One region of the Ferrovibrio xuzhouensis genome, then DNA from elsewhere that is predicted to be linked to it. Evidence: predicted binding sites of a transcription regulator. Region 1 holds the regulator's gene; the other holds the start of a gene.
The links. Region 1 encodes HrcA, which represses chaperone genes, less so after heat shock. Its sites were predicted from a motif close to GTTAGCACTCNCCNNNGGNGAGTGCTAAC; they were not measured.
Positions count from the first base shown of each region.

Region 2: a site for HrcA is predicted at 5,698-5,726, ahead of groES (co-chaperone GroES). Genes of this name have one in related genera too.

Region 1 is NZ_JBHRYJ010000002.1:480,347-490,273, reverse strand. Features, by position in the region: gene ACFOOQ_RS12460 (NADPH-dependent FMN reductase) at 1-83, shown strand, start outside; gene ACFOOQ_RS12455 (CGNR zinc finger domain-containing protein) at 164-790, opposite strand; gene ACFOOQ_RS12450 (alpha/beta fold hydrolase) at 1,130-1,975, shown strand; gene ACFOOQ_RS12445 (hypothetical protein) at 1,965-2,519, opposite strand; gene ACFOOQ_RS12440 (hypothetical protein) at 2,553-2,984, opposite strand; gene copD (copper homeostasis membrane protein CopD) at 3,118-3,996, opposite strand; gene copC (copper homeostasis periplasmic binding protein CopC) at 3,993-4,361, opposite strand; gene hrcA (heat-inducible transcriptional repressor HrcA) at 4,582-5,616, shown strand; gene grpE (nucleotide exchange factor GrpE) at 5,709-6,314, shown strand; gene ACFOOQ_RS12415 (LLM class flavin-dependent oxidoreductase) at 6,468-7,484, shown strand; gene ACFOOQ_RS12410 (ATP-binding protein) at 7,623-8,840, shown strand; gene ACFOOQ_RS12405 (alpha-ketoglutarate-dependent dioxygenase AlkB family protein) at 8,806-9,426, opposite strand; gene dnaK (molecular chaperone DnaK) at 9,700-9,927, shown strand, end outside.
Region 2 is NZ_JBHRYJ010000001.1:1,917,234-1,927,160, reverse strand. Features, by position in the region: gene ACFOOQ_RS09585 (Hsp70 family protein) at 1-141, opposite strand, end outside; gene ACFOOQ_RS09580 (MipA/OmpV family protein) at 266-1,144, opposite strand; gene ACFOOQ_RS09575 (response regulator) at 1,309-2,055, shown strand; gene ACFOOQ_RS09570 (sensor histidine kinase) at 2,066-3,508, shown strand; gene groL (chaperonin GroEL) at 3,584-5,242, opposite strand; gene groES (co-chaperone GroES) at 5,290-5,607, opposite strand; gene ACFOOQ_RS09555 (glutathione S-transferase family protein) at 5,882-6,562, shown strand; gene ACFOOQ_RS09550 (PaaI family thioesterase) at 6,573-6,956, shown strand; gene ACFOOQ_RS09545 (alanine racemase) at 6,972-8,132, shown strand; gene ACFOOQ_RS09540 (sensor histidine kinase) at 8,195-9,927, shown strand, end outside.

The DNA of each region.
Region 1 (9,927 bases):
CCTTTCCGCGCTTCGCCGATGATCTCGCCTGGTGGACGGAAGCGGCAAAGCGACAGCGCGATCTGCGGAAACCGCCTTACTGAGCGAGCACCGCTCAGGTTCTCCAGAACACATCAGACCGATGAAAAAGCCCCTCCGGGGCTTTTTGCTTTCCGGCCGCAGCCTAATGCTGATGCGCCTTGCGCCGCTCGCGATGCGCCGCCTGCTTCGCCCGGTTGCCGCACAGCGCCATGCTGCACCAGCGCCGCGCATGGCCGCGCGTATGGTCGGCGAACAGCAATGTGCAGGCGGGTCCCTCGCAGGCCTTAACCTGCGTGAAGTCCTCCGTGCAGACAAAGCGCGCCAGCGCTTCGCCGACTGGCAGCAGCAAAGCTTCCGGCGAGCGCCAGCGGCGCAGGGCCCGGACCTCGAGCGAGGCACTGCCGCCGTCTTGCGTCTGCACGATCTGGCTGAAGGCTTCGTCGCGCTCCAGCAGACGGTTCAGCGGCTCCAGCGCATCCAGAGTGTCCAGCGCCAGCGGGCGGCCCCGATGCGTCTGCACGAAGCCCCGGAACCATTCCCGCAGGCTTCGGGCCCGGTCCGCGACCTTGTCGAGTTCGCCGGGCAGCGCCTGGGCGCGAATGGCGTCGAGAGCGGAGGCCGGGACGAGCCGTGCCTGATCCAGCCAGCGCAGCAGCCCTTCGCCGTCGTCGATCCAGTCGATCGTGGTGTCCTGCGGCGTTGCCACCGAATTGAGGAAATCCAGCCCGAGCGCATCGCCGACGAAAAGGGCCGGGGAATGACTGTCCATCACAACTCCTGTTCCGGCCGCGACATCCTTCGGCAGCAGCCCGCCTGTCCGATATATAACCTTCATAATGATATATTACAAGTTATTGCCCATAACCTGTCCGTCTCTCATACCGCCGTAGATGTGGCGGTGGACTGCAGGATTGCATCCTGTCCATCGCACATAGTGACGTGTATTAACCGGATAACAGCGAATTAATGGTGGCCACCTTGGTCAGGCACAGTCGAGTTGGGTGAAAAATTACAGTAACCTCTAAAAATTCTATTGACAGGTTACTTGCACTATGCATAACCTTCTATCGCAATTCAGACAGGTTACTTACCCCCAAGGACCAGACCCATGACCGCCATCCGATACCAGACCGCCACCGTGGACAGCCTCAGCATCTTCTATCGCGAGGCCGGCACCCCCGGCGCCCCGAAGTTGCTGCTGCTGCACGGCTTCCCCAGCGCCGGCCATATGTTCCGCGACCTCATTCCGCTGCTGGCCGACCGCTTCCATATCGTCGCCCCCGACCTGCCGGGCTTCGGCCAGTCCGGCACGCCGGATGGCATGGTCACCTTCGACCGCATCGCGGAGGCCGTCGACCGCTTCACCGAGGTCATCGGTTTCGACCGCTATGCCCTCTATGTGTTCGACTACGGCGCACCGACCGGCTTCAGGCTGGCCGTGAAACACCCCGAGCGGATCACGGCCATCATTTCGCAGAACGGCAATGCCTATGAGGAAGGCCTGAGCGACAGCTGGAATCCGATCCGGGCCTACTGGCAGGACGCCACGCCGGCCAACCGCGAGGCCCTGCGCGCGTTCCTCAAGCCCGAGACGACCGTCTGGCAATACACGCATGGTGTCCCCGATGCGACGGCGGCATCGCCGGACGGCCATTCGCTGGACAATTTCTATCTGGCGCGGCCGGGCATGGCTGACGTGCAGCTCGACCTGTTCGGCGACTACAAGAGCAACGTCGCGCTGTATCCGGCCTTCCAGACATATTTCCGCACCCACAAACCGCCTTTCCTCGCAGTCTGGGGCAGGAACGATCCCTTCTTCCTGCCGGCCGGCGCCGAGGCCTTCAGGCGCGACATCCCTGCCGCGGTGGTGCGCTTCTTCGAGACCGGGCATTTCGCGCTCGAAACCCACGCCGCGGAAATCGCCGCGGAAATCCGCAGTTTCCTCAGCCGGTGAACACCTCCCCGGCGCCGCCCCGCGATATCGGGCGCGGCGGCCGGGGCGAGAACCGCGCGAACAGCAGTGCCAGTGTCATGAAGAACAGCGTGTGCGCCGCGGCGTACCAGAGCATGCCGGCAGGCGTCAGATGGGCGCTGCCGGCAAAGCCCTCGCCCGTCAGAGGCAGCACGACAACGGCATTCAGCAGCCAGACACCGGCTGCATAGATCGCGCCCTTCAGCCAGGCCGGCCGCGGCAGAACCGGCTCGATGGCCACGACATAGACCACCGCCATGGCGAGGCCGACGGCGAGATGGAAGCCGGTCTGGAACGGCGGCGTGTTGGCCGGCGGACCGCCGAGCGCCAACCATAACGCCGCGATTCCGGTCTGCTGCAACACCGGCCCGATCCAGAGCGAGACCAGCCGCAGCAGGCCGCCATGGGCCGTCGCCAGCGGAACATAATCGGCCAGTTTCAGGGCGACGGTGTTGAGTCCGATTGCGATGGCACCCGCCAGCAGGCCAGCGCCCAGCCGGCACCACAGGGCGACGGGACCAGTCATCGCCGCCCCCACGCAACGAGGCCGGCCGGCCCGTTACATAGCTGCGCGGCCGTGCGCCTGCCGGCGCCGGGCGATGGTGGTGAGGATGGCCCCCGCCAGGAAGATCGCCGGCGGGATGAAGCCGCGCGCGAAACCGACATAGCCCGGCAGCACCACCACGGTGATCCAGATGCCGTCGGCCCAGCCGGCGACGCAGAGGCTGAGCCAGTAGCCGAGCCGGTCGTTGCGCCAGTTGCGCCAGAGCGCCACGACGATGATGAACAGCGAGATGGTGAGCATGTAGGCGGCGAGCTGGAACAGCCGGCCCTGCGCGATGCCCTCGTGGCCTTCGCCGAGCTGCATGATGTCGTAGGCCACCTTGCAGTGGAACAGGCCCCAGGCGGCATAGCAGAGCGCGCCCGCGCGGGCCGTCCAGACGGCAAGGGCGGAAGACGACGGGAGTGGCGGGGGCGCTGACGGAAGCATTCCGCTGTCTCTCTGATCCGGAGGAGGCGCGCAGCCGGCGGAACCGGCGTCTGCGAGGCGGGTCCGGATTTTAGAGCAGTCATTTTAGAATCCAAAAACACGGCACCGTGAGGGCTGGTCATGGGTCGGTCTCCTATTGCGGTGACAACGTGCCGAAAACGGCAACCAGCATCAGTACGCCGGCCGCCAGGGCCAGTTCGCCGCAGGCGGCGCGCCGGATCGACCGCAGGGTAGCGAGCGCATCGCCGCCGAAACGGTTGCGGAAGGCCGAGCGGTTGCGCAGCGCCAGTCCGATCATGCCGAGCACCAGCAGGATCTTCAGCGCCAGCAGCAGCTGATAGGCGGTGGCCCAGCGCTGCGGCCAACCGCCAAAGACAAGCAGCGTATTGGCCAGGCCGGTGGCGACGACCAGCGCGACCGCGACCTGCCCCATGACGGAAAAGCGCAGCAGCATCTGCCGCGCCGGCGCGAGCAATGTGCGATCGGCACAGCGGCCGAGGCAGAGCACAAGCGGCACCAGCCCGCCCGCCCAGGCCGCGCCGGCCAGCACATGCACCGCGTCGTTGGTCATGTGAAGGTCGCCGAGCCAGCCGTCATGCATCACCGCATGGCCGCCGAGCGCGACGCTGGCCAGCAGGCCGCCGGCCAGTGCGGTGGCCACGGCCGGTCTGGCCGCCATCACAACCGCACCCGCCGTCAGCAGGGCCAGCCCCGCACGGACCAGCCAGGCCCGTCCGATCGGCGTGGCCAGCAGCAGAACCCGCAGCAGGGCCGGATCGACGGCGGACCAGCCGCCGCCGGCGCTCGCCGCCTCCGCGACGAGCCAGGCCAGCAGGGCGGCAACCGCAAGCAGGACGGCAGCCAGCATCGGCCAACGCAGCCGCGCCGCCGCCACACCGCCGACCTGCCCCGGCGCGACCGCCACAAAGAACAGGCCGGCGCCGAAGAGAAAGCTTGCCGCCGCGTCGCAGGCCAGGCGGGCGGCAACCAGCAGGGGCTGCGGCGCGATCAATGGCTGACCGCGAAGGTGTAACTGCCCTCGGCGCGATGGCCATCGCTGGCCACGGCATGCCACAGCACGGTGTATTTGCCGACCGGCAGGCTGGCCGGCAGCGGGACGATCATCTCCCGGTCGTCGCAGGCGGCGAGAACGGGCGTGCCGGTCTGGACCGGGTGCTGGCCGGCATCGGTGACCTTTACCCCGCTCAGCGCGATGACGAGCCCCTCGGAGAAAAACAGCTTCAGGCTGTCCAGCGTGAGGGCAAGGGTGGCCTTGCCGTCGGGGACGGCCCGTTCCAGACGGGCATGGGCGAAAGCCGGGCCGGTCATGGCGAAACCGGCGGCAAGGGCGAAGGCGGAAAGGAAAGTTCTGCGCATGATGTCTGTTCCTGATGCAGCGACCCCCGCGGCGAATGCCGGGGCGGTTCGTGGGAAAGACACCCGGGCGCCCGGTTTTATTCCCGCCGGTCTGGCCGCCGATGTGGCATTCTGTGAGCGATGCCACAGGAACCGGGATTTCTCCGGGGGTGGCCTGTCCGGCGGCCCGGCGCCCGGACGTCATTGACGACAGCCGGTCCCCTTCTTAATTGTGGAAGCCATGATCCAGGAAATGAGCCAGCGCAGCCGCGACATCCTGCGCCTGGTGGTCGAGACCTATATGACCACCGGCGAGCCGGTCGGTTCGCGCCTGCTGTCGAAGAAACTCGAAAACCGGCTGTCGCCGGCCAGCATCCGCAACACCATGGCCGATCTCGAAGACGCCGGGCTGCTCTATGCGCCGCATACCTCAGCCGGCCGGCTGCCGACCGAAACCGGGCTCAGGCTGTTCGTCGACGGCCTGCTGCAGGTCGGCGACCTGACCGGCGAGGAGCGCACGTCGATCGAGACGCGCTGCGCCGCCTCGGGCACCGGTTTCCAGGAAGTGCTGACCCAGGCGACCGCCGTCCTCTCGGGCCTGTCGGGCCATGCCGGGCTGGTGGTGGCACCGAAGGTCGACGCCCCCTTGCGCCATGTGGAATTCGTCCCCGTGGCCCCGGGCCGCGCGCTCGTCGTGCTGGTCTCGGAATCCGGCCAGGTCGAGAACCGCATGCTGGACATGCCAATGGGCATGACCGGCTCGGCGCTGGCCGAGGCCGGACAGTTCCTGTCGCAACGCCTGGCCGGCCGCACCATGGCCGAGGCGCGCGACGAGATCCTGCACGAACTGACCGCTCGGCGCGCCGAGGTCGACCAGCTGGCCGCCGGCATCGTCGAGGCGGGCCTGGCGATCTGGGGCGGCGAGCCGGGCCGCGGCACGCTGATCGTGCGCAACAGCGCCAGCCTGCTGGACGACGTCTCGGCACTGGCCGACCTCGAGCGCATCCGCGACCTGATGGAGGAACTCGAGAATACCGAGGAGATGCTGCGGCTGATCGAGTTGACCCAGGGCAGCGAGGGCGTCCGCATTTTCATCGGCTCGGAGAACACCCTGTTCCGTCGCGCCGGCTGTTCGCTGATCGTTGCCCCGCTGCAGAACCAGCAGCAGCGCATCGTCGGCGCCATCGGGGTGATCGGCCCGACCCGGATGAACTACGCCCGGGTCGTCCCCATGGTGGATTTCACCGCCCAGGTGGTCGGCCGCCTGCTCGGCTGACGCCGTAATCAGCCCGCAGAAGCCCGGTTTTTCGCCCTACCCCTTTCAATTTCCGGCCTCGATCCGTATATGCAGGACGCAACGAGGATACGATGACACAGAACGAAACCCAGAACCCCGCGACCCCGGCCGAGGCGCCCGAGAGCGCCGCCCAGAGTACGTCGGGAGCGACCGGGCCGGAGGCTGCCGCCGCCGCGCTGGCCGCCGCCCAGGCCGAGATCGCCGAGCTGAAAGACCGCATCCTGCGCACCGCCGCCGAGGGCGAGAACCTGCGCAAGCGGCTGGAGCGCGAGAAGGAAGACGCCGCCAAGTATGCGTCCGGCAAATTCGCCCGCGACATCCTCACCGTGGCCGACAACCTGCGCCGCGCGCTCGACAACGCGCCGAAGCACGCCGAGGGCAGCCCGGAAGCCGCGGTGATCTCCGGCGTCGAGGCGACCGAGCGCGAGCTGCTGAGCGTATTCGAGCGCCATGGCATTGCCCGCGTCGAGCCGAAGGGCCAGAAATTCGACCCCAACCTGCACCAGGCGATGTTCGAGATCGAAGATCCCACAGTGCCGTCGGGCACCGTCGTGCAGGTGGTGGCGGCCGGCTACGTCCAGCACGGCCGCCTGCTGCGTGCCGCCATGGTCGGCGTCTCCAAGGGCGGCCCGCAGGACGAGCTGCAGCCCGGCGCCGCGGTCAATACCCAGGCCTGATCCCCCCGCTCAACCTGCCCGGGGTTGAACGGCGCGCCGGCCGCGTTAGCTTGCTGGCGTGAGCTTGGCCCGCCGCCGGCTTGCGAGAGGCGCCGGTGTCGGCGCAGTGCCCGTGGGCGCCGGTGTCGGCGCAGTGACCGCCGGAGGTTTGCCGTGCCGCTGTTTTCCGTTCTCGATCTCGCGCCCGTGCCGGACGGCTTCACGCCGCGCGATGCCCTGCGCAACACCCTCGATCTCGCCCGCCATGCCGAGGACTGGGGCTACAACCGCTACTGGCTGGCCGAACACCACAACATGATCGGCATCGCCAGCGCCGCCACCGCGGTGGTGATCGGCCATGTCGCCGGCGGCACCAAGTACATGCGCGTCGGCGCCGGCGGTATCATGCTGCCCAACCATTCGCCGCTGGTGATCGCCGAGCAGTTCGGCACGCTGGAAGCACTGTATCCCGGCCGCATCGATCTGGGCCTGGGTCGCGCGCCCGGCACCGACCAGATGACCCTGCGGGCGCTACGCCGCGACCCTGAGGCGGCCGATACCTTCCCCCGCGACGTGCAGGAGCTGCAGGCCCTGCTCGCCCCGATCGAACCCGGCCAGCGCCTGCGCGCGGTGCCTGGCGGCGGCTCGAACGTGCCGCTGTGGATTCTCGGCTCCAGCCTGTTCGGCGCCCAGCTCGCCGCCATTCTCGGCCTGCCCTATGCCTTCGCCTCGCATTTCGCCCCCGAGGCGCTGATGCCGGCGCTGGAGACCTATCGCAGCCGCTTCGAGCCCTCCGGACAGCTGGCCAAACCGCACGCCATGGTCGGCGTCAACGTGATCGCCGCCGATACCGACGACGAGGCGCGCCGGCTGTTCACTTCGGCGCAGCAGGCCTTCACCAACATGCAGCGCGGCACCCGCGGCCTGCTGCCCCGGCCGATCGATGACATCGAGACCTACTGGTCGCCGGTCGAGAAGGCCCGTGCCTCGGCGATGCTGGCCTGTTCCTTCGTCGGCAGTGCCGACACCGTGCGCCGCGGCCTCGAGCGCTTTATTGCCCAGACCGGCGCCGACGAGATCATGGTGGCCTCCGCCATCCACGATCACAGGGCCCGGCTGCACTCCTATGAGGTCCTGACCGGGGTCATCCGGACTCTGAACCCGCAAGCCGAGACTGCCCTGCAGGGCTGACCCGGCAAACGTGTGAAAACCCCGGATAGCCCGACAAATCCGGCTGACATCCGCCTTTGTCAAAAATCTGCAACCACGGACCCCGATAGTCTGCCTCGGTAATCAGCCTGCTGAGGGCGACGGGGATCCGCGGTGGACATGATCGGTTCTGAAATACTCGAGACCATCGGGACAGTGGCGGTGCCACTGCCTTCGGTGCCGCCAACCATGCGCTGCGAGGATGTCGACCGCCGCTTCCAGGCCGATCCCGACCTCGGCGCCATTGCCGTGGTCGGCCACGACGGCCGGCCGGTCGGCCTGATCAACCGCTATGACCTGATCACCCACCTGTCGCGCGATTTCGGCCGCGCCCTGTTTGCCCGCAAGCCGGTCGCCGAGTTGATGGACCGCAACCCGCTGATCGTCGAATCCTCGATCAGTGTCGACAAGCTGGAAAGCCTGATCGCCGACGAACACCAGGCCGCCCTGCTGCGCGGCTTCATCGTCACCCGCGCCGGCATATATTACGGCGTTGGCACCGCGCTGCTGCTGCTGCAACTCGGCATGGCGCGCAGCGAACGGCGCAACCGCGCGCTGGAACGCGCCCGCCAGGCCGCCGAAGAGGCGTCTTTGAGCAAGACCCGCTTCCTCGCCAACATGAGCCATGAGCTGCGCACGCCGCTGAATGCCATCATCGGGTTCGCCGAGGTGATCCGCAAGGAGATGCTGGGGCCGATCGGCAATGCCCGCTATACCGAATATGTCGACGACATTCTCTCCAGCGGCCAGCATCTGCTCAGCCTGATCAACAACATCCTCGACATGTCGAAGATCGAAAGCGGCTCCTGGCGCATCCAGCCGGAGGTGATCGATCCCGTCGAGGTGCTGGAGACCAGCCTGCGCATCTTCCGCGAACGCGCCATCGGTCGCGGCGTGCATCTCAACATGGCGGCCGATCCGGACCTCTTTGAAGGTTTCGTCGACCGCCAGGCCCTGCGCCAGATCCTGCTCAATCTGGTGTCCAATGCCATCAAGTTCACCGCCAATGGCGGCACGGTCGAGGTCGGGGCCGCCGGGCAGGCTGATGGCGGTTTCCGCATCTGGGTCAGCGATACCGGCATCGGCATCGCGCCGGAAAACATCCCGGTGGTGCTGGCGCCGTTCGGCCAGGTCGAGAATGACCTGACCCGCAAATACGAAGGCACCGGACTAGGCCTGCCGCTGGTCAAGTCGCTGGTCGAACTGCATGGCGGCAGTTTCGAGCTGGACAGCGCCCCCGGCCGCGGCACCACGGTCCGGGCCCATTTCCCGCCGCCACCGGCTGCCGGGACGGTGGTTGCCGCTATAGCCGAGTCACCCGCCGCAATGTCAGATTGATCCGGCCGCCACCGGGCAGCAGACGGCTGGAACCGCCCAGCACCCGGTCGATGCCGTGGAAAGCCAGCCGCGCCGCGCCGCCCAGCACCAGCACGCCGCCAGACGCCAGTTTCAGAGACCGGGTCGGCCCGCCACGCAGTGTGCCGCCGAGCCGGAACACCGCCTCGTCACCCAGCGAGATCGACACCACCGGGGCGGCCAGCTCCGCCTCGTCGCGATCCTGGTGCAGGCCCATTTTCGCCCCGTCGCGATAGAGGTTGATCAGGCAGCATTCCGGCTCGTCCGGCCAGCCCGCCACCTGCCGCCAGATGCCGAGCGCCGCCGCCGGGATCGCCGGCCAGGGCCGGCCGGTCTGCGGGTGGCGTTCAACATAACGGTAGCCGCCGTCCCGGTCGGAATACCAGCCGAGCCGCCCGGCATTGCTCATGGCGACGCTCATCGGTCGGCCGCTTTTCGGCATGGTGGCGTGATAGGCCGGCGCCTCGTCCAGCAGCGCCAGCACGGCCGCCGCCAGCGCCTGCTGCGCCGTGTGGTCGAGCAGGCCGGGATACTGGCGAAAGCCGTCAGGCGGGAAAGGATCGGCCATGCCTCACCATGTGGGGCATGGCCTTGCGCTGTCCAGAGCCGGAGGCCGGCGGCAAGCTGTTGGATTCGCTTGGCCCCGACAATCCCGGCCGGGCCGGGCCCGAGTCGCCGGAAAGCGGCGTTTCGGGGCATTTTCCGGGACATTTTTTCGCCACACCCGTTGCGGGACGGCCGGCGCCCACTTACATACCCCGCGACAGTATGAAACAGGGGTCCCGCGCGGTGCTTGGCCGACAAGGCCGCCCCGGACCGCCGCAAAAAGGAGTGAGACCACATGGCCAAAGTCATTGGCATCGACCTCGGTACCACCAATTCCTGTATCGCCATCATGGATGGCAAAACCCCCAAGGTGGTCGAGAACGCCGAGGGTGCCCGCACCACCCCGTCGATGGTCGCCTTCACCAAGGACGGCGAACGCCTCGTCGGCCAGCCGGCCAAGCGCCAGGCGGTCACCAACCCGGAGAACACGCTGTTCGCCGTGAAGCGCCTGATCGGCCGCGCC
Region 2 (9,927 bases), on a different contig from region 1:
GAAAATCTCCTGCACGACATCGCCATGGCTGAAGCGGACCGGCGTGACACCACCATCGGCATCGGCAATCGCCACGACGGTATTGGTGGTGCCGAAATCGATACCCACGGCGCGAGAGATGGCTGGCGCGGACTTTGCCATGGCGGGAGGAAATCCTGGGCGGCTTGCTGGAAGGGCGCCCCTTATAGGGGTTCGCATCCTGCGGCTCAACCCACAACGAAAAAGGCCCGGTCGCAAGACCGGGCCTCTCCGGAAACGGCTACGATCAGAATTTGTAGCTGAGCAGCAGGCCACCGGTCAGCTGGTTGGCCGATCCCTGGTCCTCGACCAGCGGGCTGTCGGCGGCATCGCCGAGCAGGCGCTTGTAACCGACCAGCCCGGTCAGCCCCCAATGGTCGGTCAGGCTGTAATCAAGGGCGAGCGACAGGCCGGCATCCTTGAAGCCGCCCTCGGCCTGGTACTGCCGCAGGCCGCTGCGCTGGGCCTGCAGCGCCGTGATGCCGAAGAAGGCCTCGGTATAGTTGTCATCGGCCCAGGTGGTCGAGACTTCCGTGCGCAGCCGCAGCCGCTGGCTGATGGGATAGGCATAGCCGCCCTTCAGTTGCGCAGTCATGCCACCGTCATAGGCATCGCTGACATCGCGGAACATCGTCAGCCCGGCCGACCATGGCCCGGCCCGGTAATTGACGAAGGCACCCAGATCGATGCCGCCATCGATATCGCCGAGGCCGCGCAGCGCATCGTTGCTGTCCTGGTCGCGGCCGAACTGGTAGCGCAGCAGCGGTCCGAACTGCAGCTTGTCGTTCGGCCCCGGTCCCCGCAGGGTGAAGACATTGGCACCGAGTGTCGTCGTTTTCTCGAGGAACACGATGTCGCGGTAATTCACGCTGAGCAGCGGCAGGGGCGCGACCTCGTAATCGTCGCTGCCCTCGTAGTCGGGTTTGACCAGCACGCCGGCGCCAAGCCGGATGTCCCATGTCTTGCTGTCGACGGCCTTGCTGTCCGTCGGAGGGCTTCCCGCCTGCTGGGCGAAAGCCGGGCCGGCCGTCAGGCCGATCAGCACAGGCAGCATCAGTGCCGGCAATACCAGCACCGGCAGGCCGGCGACGCGACGGGGGCGGCAGAGAAAGGAAAATCCGAACATGCGGGATCAGGCTCACTGTCTGGGGGAGGGGCAGGTGGCGGGCATGCTAGCGGCGGCCCGGTGCCGGCGGATTTCAGCGCCGTATCGGTATGTTTCAGAATGTTGCAATTTCCCGTCCGCGTCCGGCCGGGATGCTATCATGGCCGGAGCATGGAGATGTCACCGTGAGTGCAACCGGAGCGGGGCATGTGCTGATCGTCGACGACGACCAGCGCATCCGCGCGATGCTGGCCCGTTTCCTGACCGATCACGGCCTGCGGGTCAGCCAGGCCGCCGACGGCCGGCAGATGTTTGCCATCTGTGCCGATGCGCGGATCGACGTGATCGTGCTCGACATCATGATGCCCGGCGAGGACGGCCTGTCGCTGTGCCGCCGCATGCGGGCGGAGAGCCAGGTGCCGATCATCCTGCTGACCGCGATGACCGGCGACACCGACCGCATCGTCGGCCTTGAAATCGGCGCCGACGATTACGTGGTGAAACCGTTCAACCCGCGCGAGCTGCTGGCCCGCATCCGTGCCGTGACCCGCCGGCTGAATGCGGCCAGCACCAATACGGAGGCCGACGCGGCCATCCCCGCTTCCACCTATGAATTCGCCGGCTGGCACCTCAATGCCAGCCGGCGCACGTTGACCTCGCCCGACCGGATGCTGACCGACCTGACCTCCGGCGAATTCGACCTGCTGCTGGCCTTCCTGGAGCACCCGCAGCGCGTGCTGACCCGCGACCAGTTGCTCGACCTGGCGCATGGCCGCAGCAGCCAGGCCTATGACCGCAGCATCGACGTGCAGATCAGCCGGCTGCGCCGCAAGATCGAGGCCGACCCGCAGGACCCTGCCCTGATCAAGACGATCCGCAACGAGGGCTATTTCTTCACCGCAACGGTGACCGCTGTGCCGGACCGAAGCTAGGGAAATCCCGATGCGCATTCCCATCTGGTCCAACCTGCGCCTGGCGCCCCGCCTGATCCTGGTCATCATCGCCGGCCTGCTGGCGGTGAAAGCGGTCGACAAGGCGATGCCGCTGGTGATCCGGCCGCCCGACATCATGTTCTTCGACCGCGACTGGCTGCTCGCCACCCTGCGCGAGGCGCGCGACCGCAGCAACGCCGTATCCGCCGCCGACCGGCCGGGCGTGCTGCGGAACCTGCCGGCGCGGCAATGGCTGGACTTCACGCCGCTCGGCGCCAAGCCGGAGTTCCGCCATGCCCCGCATGGCAACGCCTTTGCCGAACTGCGCGCCGGCGCCTTTGCCGAGCTGCACCGGCAGATCGCCGACACCCTCGGCCTGGCGCCGCAGGACGTGCTGCTGATGGCCGACGACCTCGACGATCCGGAATATTCGGCACGCCCGCTGGTCATCATCCTGCCGCCGCTGCCGATCGTGATGCGCGATGCGCTTGATGACCGGCGCAGCAACATGCTGAGCAGCGACCTGCGCATCGCCTTTCGCATCGGCACCGACGACTGGCTGCTGGTGATGCCGAAAAGCGACGGACAGGAAACCCTGCGCATGGTCCGCAACGTAGCCTTGCCGCTGCTGGCCGTGATGATGATCGGCCTGCTGTCGATCTGGGTGACGCGCGGCGTGGTCCGGCCGCTGGACGAGCTCGCCGCCGCCGCGGACCGGCTCGGCCATGACCGCGAGCCGCGCCTGGTCGGTCGCTTCAACGCGCCGGAACTGCAGGCGATCGGCAACTCCTTCAACGAGATGCAATTGCGCCTGAAGCGTTTCGTCGACGACCGGCTGCAGATGATCGCCGCCATCTCGCATGACCTGCGCACGCCGCTGACCCGGCTGCGGCTGTTCGCCGAATACCTGCCTGACGCCGAACAGCGCCGCCAGGTGCTGGCCGATATCGCCGACATGGAGACGATGGTCAGCGCGACGCTCACCTTCGGCAACAGCCAGCTGCGCGACGAGCCCTCCAGCGGCATCGATCTCGCCTCGCTGCTGATCAGCCTGTGCGACACCGCCACCGATGCCGGCTGCCCGACCCAGTATGACGGGCCGGATCATGCCGCGCTGGTCTGCCAGCCGGTCGCCATCCGCCGCGCCTTCGGCAACCTGATCGACAATGCCTGCAAGTTCGGCACGGCGGTGCAGGTGGCGCTGCGGGCCGATGCCGATGCGCTCACCGTCACCATCGCCGATGACGGCCCCGGCATCCCGGCCGACCAGGTGGAGATGGCCTTCCGCCCGTTCACCCGGCTCGAGACCTCGCGCAACCGCGAGACCGGCGGCACCGGGCTCGGGCTGACCATCGCCCGCGACGCCATTGCCGCCCAGGGCGGCAGCATCGTGCTGTCCGCCGCGCCGCAGGGCGGCCTGCTGGCGACCGTGACCCTGCCGCGCCGCACCTGACGCCGGACAAAAAGAAAAGGCCCGGTCTTGCGACCGGGCCTCTCCGTAAACTTCCGGACGTTCGGAAGGCAGGACTTAGAAGTCCATGCCACCCATGCCGCCCATGCCACCCATGCCGCCGCCGCCCGGCATGCCGCCGCCGGCCGACTTCGGCTCCGGCTTGTCGGCAACCATGGCCTCGGTGGTGATCAGCAGGCCGGCCACCGAAGCAGCGCCCTGCAGGGCGACGCGCACGACCTTGGTCGGGTCGATCACGCCGGCCTTGACCAGGTCGGTGTATTCTTCGGTCTGGGCATTGAAGCCCCAGCTGGTGTCCTTCGACTCGAGCAGCTTGCCGGCCACCACGGCGCCATCGACGCCGGCGTTTTCGGCGATCTGGCGAACCGGAGCCTGCAGGGCGCGGCGGATGATCTCCACGCCATGCTTCTGGTCGGCATTGTCGACCTTGACCTTGTCGATGGCGCGCACCGAGTACAGCAGCGCGGTGCCGCCGCCCGGAACGATGCCTTCCTCGACCGCGGCGCGGGTCGCATGCAGCGCGTCATCGACGCGATCCTTGCGCTCCTTCACCTCGATCTCGCTGGCGCCGCCGACCTTGATGACGGCCACGCCACCGGCCAGCTTGGCCAGACGCTCCTGCAGCTTCTCGCGGTCGTAGTCCGAGGAAGTCTCCTCGATCTGCGCCTTGATCTGGCCAACACGGGCCTGGATGTCCTTGTTCTTGCCGGCGCCGGCAACGATCGTGGTGTTTTCCTTGTCGATCGTGACCTTCTTGGCGGTGCCCAGCATCTGCAGGGTGACCGACTCGAGCTTGATGCCGAGGTCTTCCGAGATCAGCTGACCACCGGTCAGGATCGCGATGTCTTCCAGCATGGCCTTGCGGCGATCGCCGAAGCCCGGCGCCTTGACGGCGGCGACCTTCAGGCCACCGCGCAGCTTGTTCACCACCAGGGTGGCCAGGGCTTCGCCCTCGACATCCTCGGCGACGATCAGCAGCGGACGGCCGGTCTGCACGACGGCCTCGAGGACCGGCAGCATGGCCTGGAGGCCCGACAGCTTCTTCTCATGGAGAAGAATGTAGGGGTTCTCCATGTCGCAGATCATCTTCTCGGCATTGGTGATGAAATACGGCGACAGGTAGCCGCGGTCGAACTGCATGCCCTCGACGACGTCCAGCTCGGTCTCGAGGCTCTTGGCCTCTTCCACCGTGATGACGCCCTCGTTGCCGACCTTTTCCATCGCCTTGGCGATCATGTTGCCGATTTCGGTGTCGCCGTTGGCCGAGATGGTGCCGACCTGGGCGATTTCCTTGGCGCCCGAGATCTTCTTCGAGCGGGTCTTCAGGTCCTCGACGATCTTCTCGACGGCGAGGTCGATGCCGCGCTTCAGATCCATCGGGTTCATGCCGGCGGCGACGGCCTTGCCGCCTTCGCGGACGATGGCCTGGGCCAGCACGGTGGCGGTGGTGGTGCCGTCGCCGGCCTGGTCGTTCGCCTTGGAAGCGACCTCACGCACCATCTGCGCGCCCATGTTCTCGAACTTGTCGGAAAGCTCGATCTCCTTGGCGACGGTCACGCCGTCCTTGGTGATGCGGGGCGCGCCGAACGACTTGTCGAGCACGACGTTACGGCCCTTGGGGCCGAGGGTGACCTTGACGGCATCGGCGAGGATATCGACGCCGCGCAGCATCTTGCCGCGCGCATCGGCGCCGAAACGGACGTCTTTAGCAGCCATAGCTGTTTCTCCTTGGAATTTTGACGGACGGGATCAGGCGACGCCGATCAGGCGGCCTTGGACTTCTTGGCCGGGGTGCCTTCGATGATGCCCATGATGTCGGACTCCTTCATGATCAGGAGCTCCTGGCCATCGAGCTTCACCTCGGTGCCCGACCACTTGCCGAACAGCACGCGGTCGCCGGCCTTCACATCGAGCGGCTGCACCTTGCCGTTTTCATCGCGGGCGCCGGCGCCGACGGCGACGATCTCGCCCTGCATCGGCTTTTCCTTGGCGCTGTCGGGGATGATGATACCGCCAGCGGTACGCTCTTCCTCAGCGAGGCGCTTCACCACCACGCGGTCATGCAGCGGACGAAACTTCATGCGATCCTCCATTATGTCTGTCGCATAGAGTTGAACCAGAATTCGGGTCAATCCAGCAAAATCAATAAGTTAGCCGGAATTCGCCGGACTGTTAGCACTCCCCCACGGAGAGCGCCAGACACCTAAGCACCCTCCGGCAGAGTGTCAAGGAGGGAGTGCCCGGATTCCGCCATAATTTTTCATGACAGGCCGCGGCCCGGGCCCGGCCGGACCATGACGGCGGCCGGGCCGGCCGCTAGGCTGGCGGCCATCCCGTGCGAGGGGGCGGGCCAAGATGATCACCGTGCATCACCTGAACAATTCGCGGTCCCAGCGCGTGCTGTGGCTGCTGGAGGAGCTTGGCGTCCCCTACGAGGTGGTGCGCTACCAGCGCCGGCCCGACATGCTGGCGCCGCCGGAGCTGAAGAAGGTCCATCCGCTCGGCAAGTCGCCGGTTATTACTGATTCTGGGATCACGGAAGATGGCCGCACCATTGCCGAGACCGGTGCCATCCTCGACTACATCCTCGAGAAACACGGGCAGGGCCGCCTGGTGCCGCCGGCCGGCAGCGACGAGAAGCTGCGGTTTACCTACTGGCTGCATTACGCGGAAGGCTCGGCGATGCCTTTGCTGCTGCTCAAGCTGATCTTCCTGCGCCTGCCGGGCCAGGTGCCGGGCCTGCTGCGGCCGATTGTCGGCATGGTGGCGAAGAAGGTGCAGCAGCGCCTGACCGATCCGCAGCTCGCCACCGCGCTCGCCTTCTGGAACGACGAACTGCAGCAACGCGGCCCGTGGTTCGCCGGCGCCGATTTCAGCGCCGCCGACATCATAATGAGTTTTCCCGTCGAGGCGGCGTCGAGCCGCATCGGCCTTGGCGATCACGCCGCTCTGAAAGACTGGCTGCAGCGCATCCATGCCCGGCCGGCGTATCTCAAGGCGCTGGAGACCGGCGGGCCTTACGAGTTGATGAAGTAACGAGGCCGTCATGGACATCGACCTGCCGTTTGCCAGCCTGATGGGCCTGAAGGTCCTTGAGGTGACGCCCGAGAAGGTGACCGCCGAACTGCCGGTGCGGCCCGAGCTGTGCACCCGGCCGGCCATCCTGCATGGCGGCGCGGTGATGGCATTTGCCGATACGCTCGGCGCCGTCGCCACCATCGCCAATCTCGGCGCGGGCTTCAGCACCACGACGATCGAGAGCAAGACCAACTTCTTCGCCGGCATCCCCGCAGGCGAGACGGCGCATGGCGAATGCACGCCGCTGCACCGCGGCCGCACCACCATGGTCTGGCAGACCCGGATCACCCGTGCCGATGGCAAGCTGGCCGCAATCGTCACCCAGACGCAGCTTGTGCTGGCGCCGCGCTAGGGTTATCGAGGCGGCATGACCCAGCTTCAGCTTGCCGACCTGCCCACCCCCGTCCTGATCCTCGACCGCGCCCGGCTGCTCGCCAATACCGCGCGCATGCGCGACCGCGCGGCGTCGCTCGGCCTGAGCTTACGGCCGCATATGAAGACGGCGAAATCCGCCACGGTCGCCATCCTCGCCCATGCCGGCACGAAAGGCCCGGTCACCGTCTCGACCCTGGTGGAAGCCGCCCATTTCGCCGCCGCCGGTTTCCGCGACATCCTGTACGCCGTGCCGGTGGCGCCGCAGAAGCTCGACCAGGCTGCCGCGATCATGCGCGACACGGCTTGCGACCTGAAACTGATCACCGACAATATCGCCGTGGCCGAGGCCATCGCCGCTGCCGGCCGGCGGCTCGGCGTCCGCTTCCGGACGCTGATCAAGATCGACTGCGGCCTCGGCCGCACCGGCATCGCGCCCGACTCGCCGGATCTGCTGCCGCTCGCCGCCGCTTTATCCGCGCCCGGCGCGGAACTCGCCGGCGTACTGACCCATGCCGGGCATTCCTACCACGCCCACAGCATCGCCGAGATCAAGGCGATTGCCGAAGACGAGCGGCTGGCGGTGGTCACCGCCGCCGGACGGCTGCGCGCCGCCGGTCATGCTTGCGCCATCGTCTCGGTCGGTTCGACGCCGACGGCACTGCATGCCGAATCTTATGCCGGTGTCACCGAGATGCGGCCCGGCAACTACATGTTCTTCGACCTGTTCCAGGCCGGCGTCGGTTCCTGCCGCATGGAAGACATTGCCGTCAGCGTGCTGGCCACCGTGGTCAGCCATCATCCGGGCCGCGGTCACCTGCTGCTCGATGCCGGCGGGCTGGCGCTGTCGAAGGATACCGGCGCCAACGAGCACAGCCCGGGCACCGGCTATGGCCTGGTCTGCCGGCCAGGCGATGCCGTGCCGCTGCCGGACCTCGCCGTGCGCGACGTGCATCAGGAGCATGGCTTGGTCGGCCGCCGCGATGGCGGCGCCGCCGATTTCCTGTCCGCCCATCCGCCGGGCAGCCGCCTGCGCGTGCTGCCCAACCATTCCTGCATGACGGCGGCGATGTACGACCGCTATTACGTCACCGACCCGGCCGTCGCTGGCGGCCTCGCCGTCGTCGCCGAATGGGACCGCGTGAACGGCTGGTGAAAGAATAGGTTGCGCCACGCTCCGGTTCGGGATTGAGTCGGCCGGGGGAACCACGCAGCAGAATGCACGACAGCGCAGACTCCGGGATAACAGGCGCCGATCCGACAGCCGAAACCGCCGCGGCACAGGCCCGCCGCCGCAACCCGGCGATGGCGGGCTTCCGACGCATCCTGCCGATCAACGCGCTGGTCACCCTGATCATCAGCGGCACCACCGGTGCCCTGCTGCTGACCCGGCTGCCGGCGCTGTGGGTCTGGACCTGGCTCGCCCTGCATGCCACCGGTGCGCTCTACATCCTGCTGCGCGGCCTGCAGCCGCCGCGACAGCGCAGCAAAAGCCGCCAGGCGCTGCTGCGCGGCATCGATACCGCCATCGCCGGCCTCGCCGGCCTGGTCTGGGGCGGCGGCGCGCTGTTCCTGCCGCATCTCGATCCCAATCATCAGGTGCTGCTGATCATGGTCACCGGTGGCATGATCGCCGGCAGTTCGGCCACGCTGGCCGTGGTGCCGAGCAATGCCATCGCCTACATGCTGGCCGCCGCGTTGCCCTATGTCGTGACTTTCCTGCTGTCGGGCACCACCTTGGGCTATGCGCTTGGTGCCATGGCGACCGCCTTTACCGCAGCGATGCTGATGACCAACCGCATCGTCTATGGCGTGATCCGGCGCAACCGCCGCCTGCGTGACGAGAATCTCGCCCTCTATGCCCGCATCCGCGGTGCCCAGGACGAACTGCTCGACATCGCCGAGAGCAGCGAGGCCTTTGCCTTTTTCGACGACGACGGCGGGCTGCTGCTGTGGAACCAGCGCTTTCCCGCCCTGCTCGGCCTCGACATGGCTGCCCTGCACCAGGGCGTCGCCCTGGCACCGCTGCTCGAGCGCGCCGGCCTGCCGGCCGACCTGACCGAGCGGCTGGAAGCCGCCGTCGCCGGCGCGCCGCGGCCGGTGCAGGAACTGGCCAACGGGCACTGGGTGCGCGCCAGCCTGCGCCGCACCGCCCAGGGCGACCGTGCCCTGGTGCTGGTCGACGTCACCGAACAGCAGACCGCCAGCGCCCGGCTGCGCGACCAGAACGAGCGGCTGGCCGAGCTGTTCCGCGAGGTCTCGGAAGCCCGCGATGCCGCGCTGCGCGCCAGCCAGGCGAAATCGACCTTCCTCGCCAACATGAGCCACGAGCTGCGCACGCCGCTGAATGCCATCATCGGCTTTTCCGACATCATGCAGCAGAAACTGTTCGGCGCCGCCTCGCCGCGCTACGACGAATACCTGCATGACATCCACGGCAGCGCCCTGCATCTGCTCGGCATCATCAACGACATCCTCGACCTTGCCCGCATCGAGGCCAACCAGATCGTGCTGACCGAGGAAGCGGTCTGCATTGCCGACGAGGCGGCGACCTGCATCCGGCTGGCCGACCTGCAGAGCGGACATGGCGCGTCGATGGTGCTGACCGCCCTGCCCGACGACCTGCCTGACCTGCGCGCCGATGCCCGGCTGGTGCGGCAGATCCTGCTCAACCTGCTCGGCAATGCGCTGAAATTCTCGCCGCCGGGCGCGCCGGTCGAGATCGGCGGCCGCCGCGCGGATACCGGCGAGATCGAGATCTGGGTGCGCGACCACGGCATCGGCATCGCCGCCGCCGACCAGGCCCGCATCTTCGAGCCGTTTGAGCAGGCCGACAGCCAGCACAGCCGCAAGTTCGGCGGCGTCGGCCTCGGCCTGTCGCTGGTGCGCGCCTTCGTTGCCGCCCATCAGGGCCAGGTCGCCATCGACAGCCGGCCCGGCCATGGCACCCG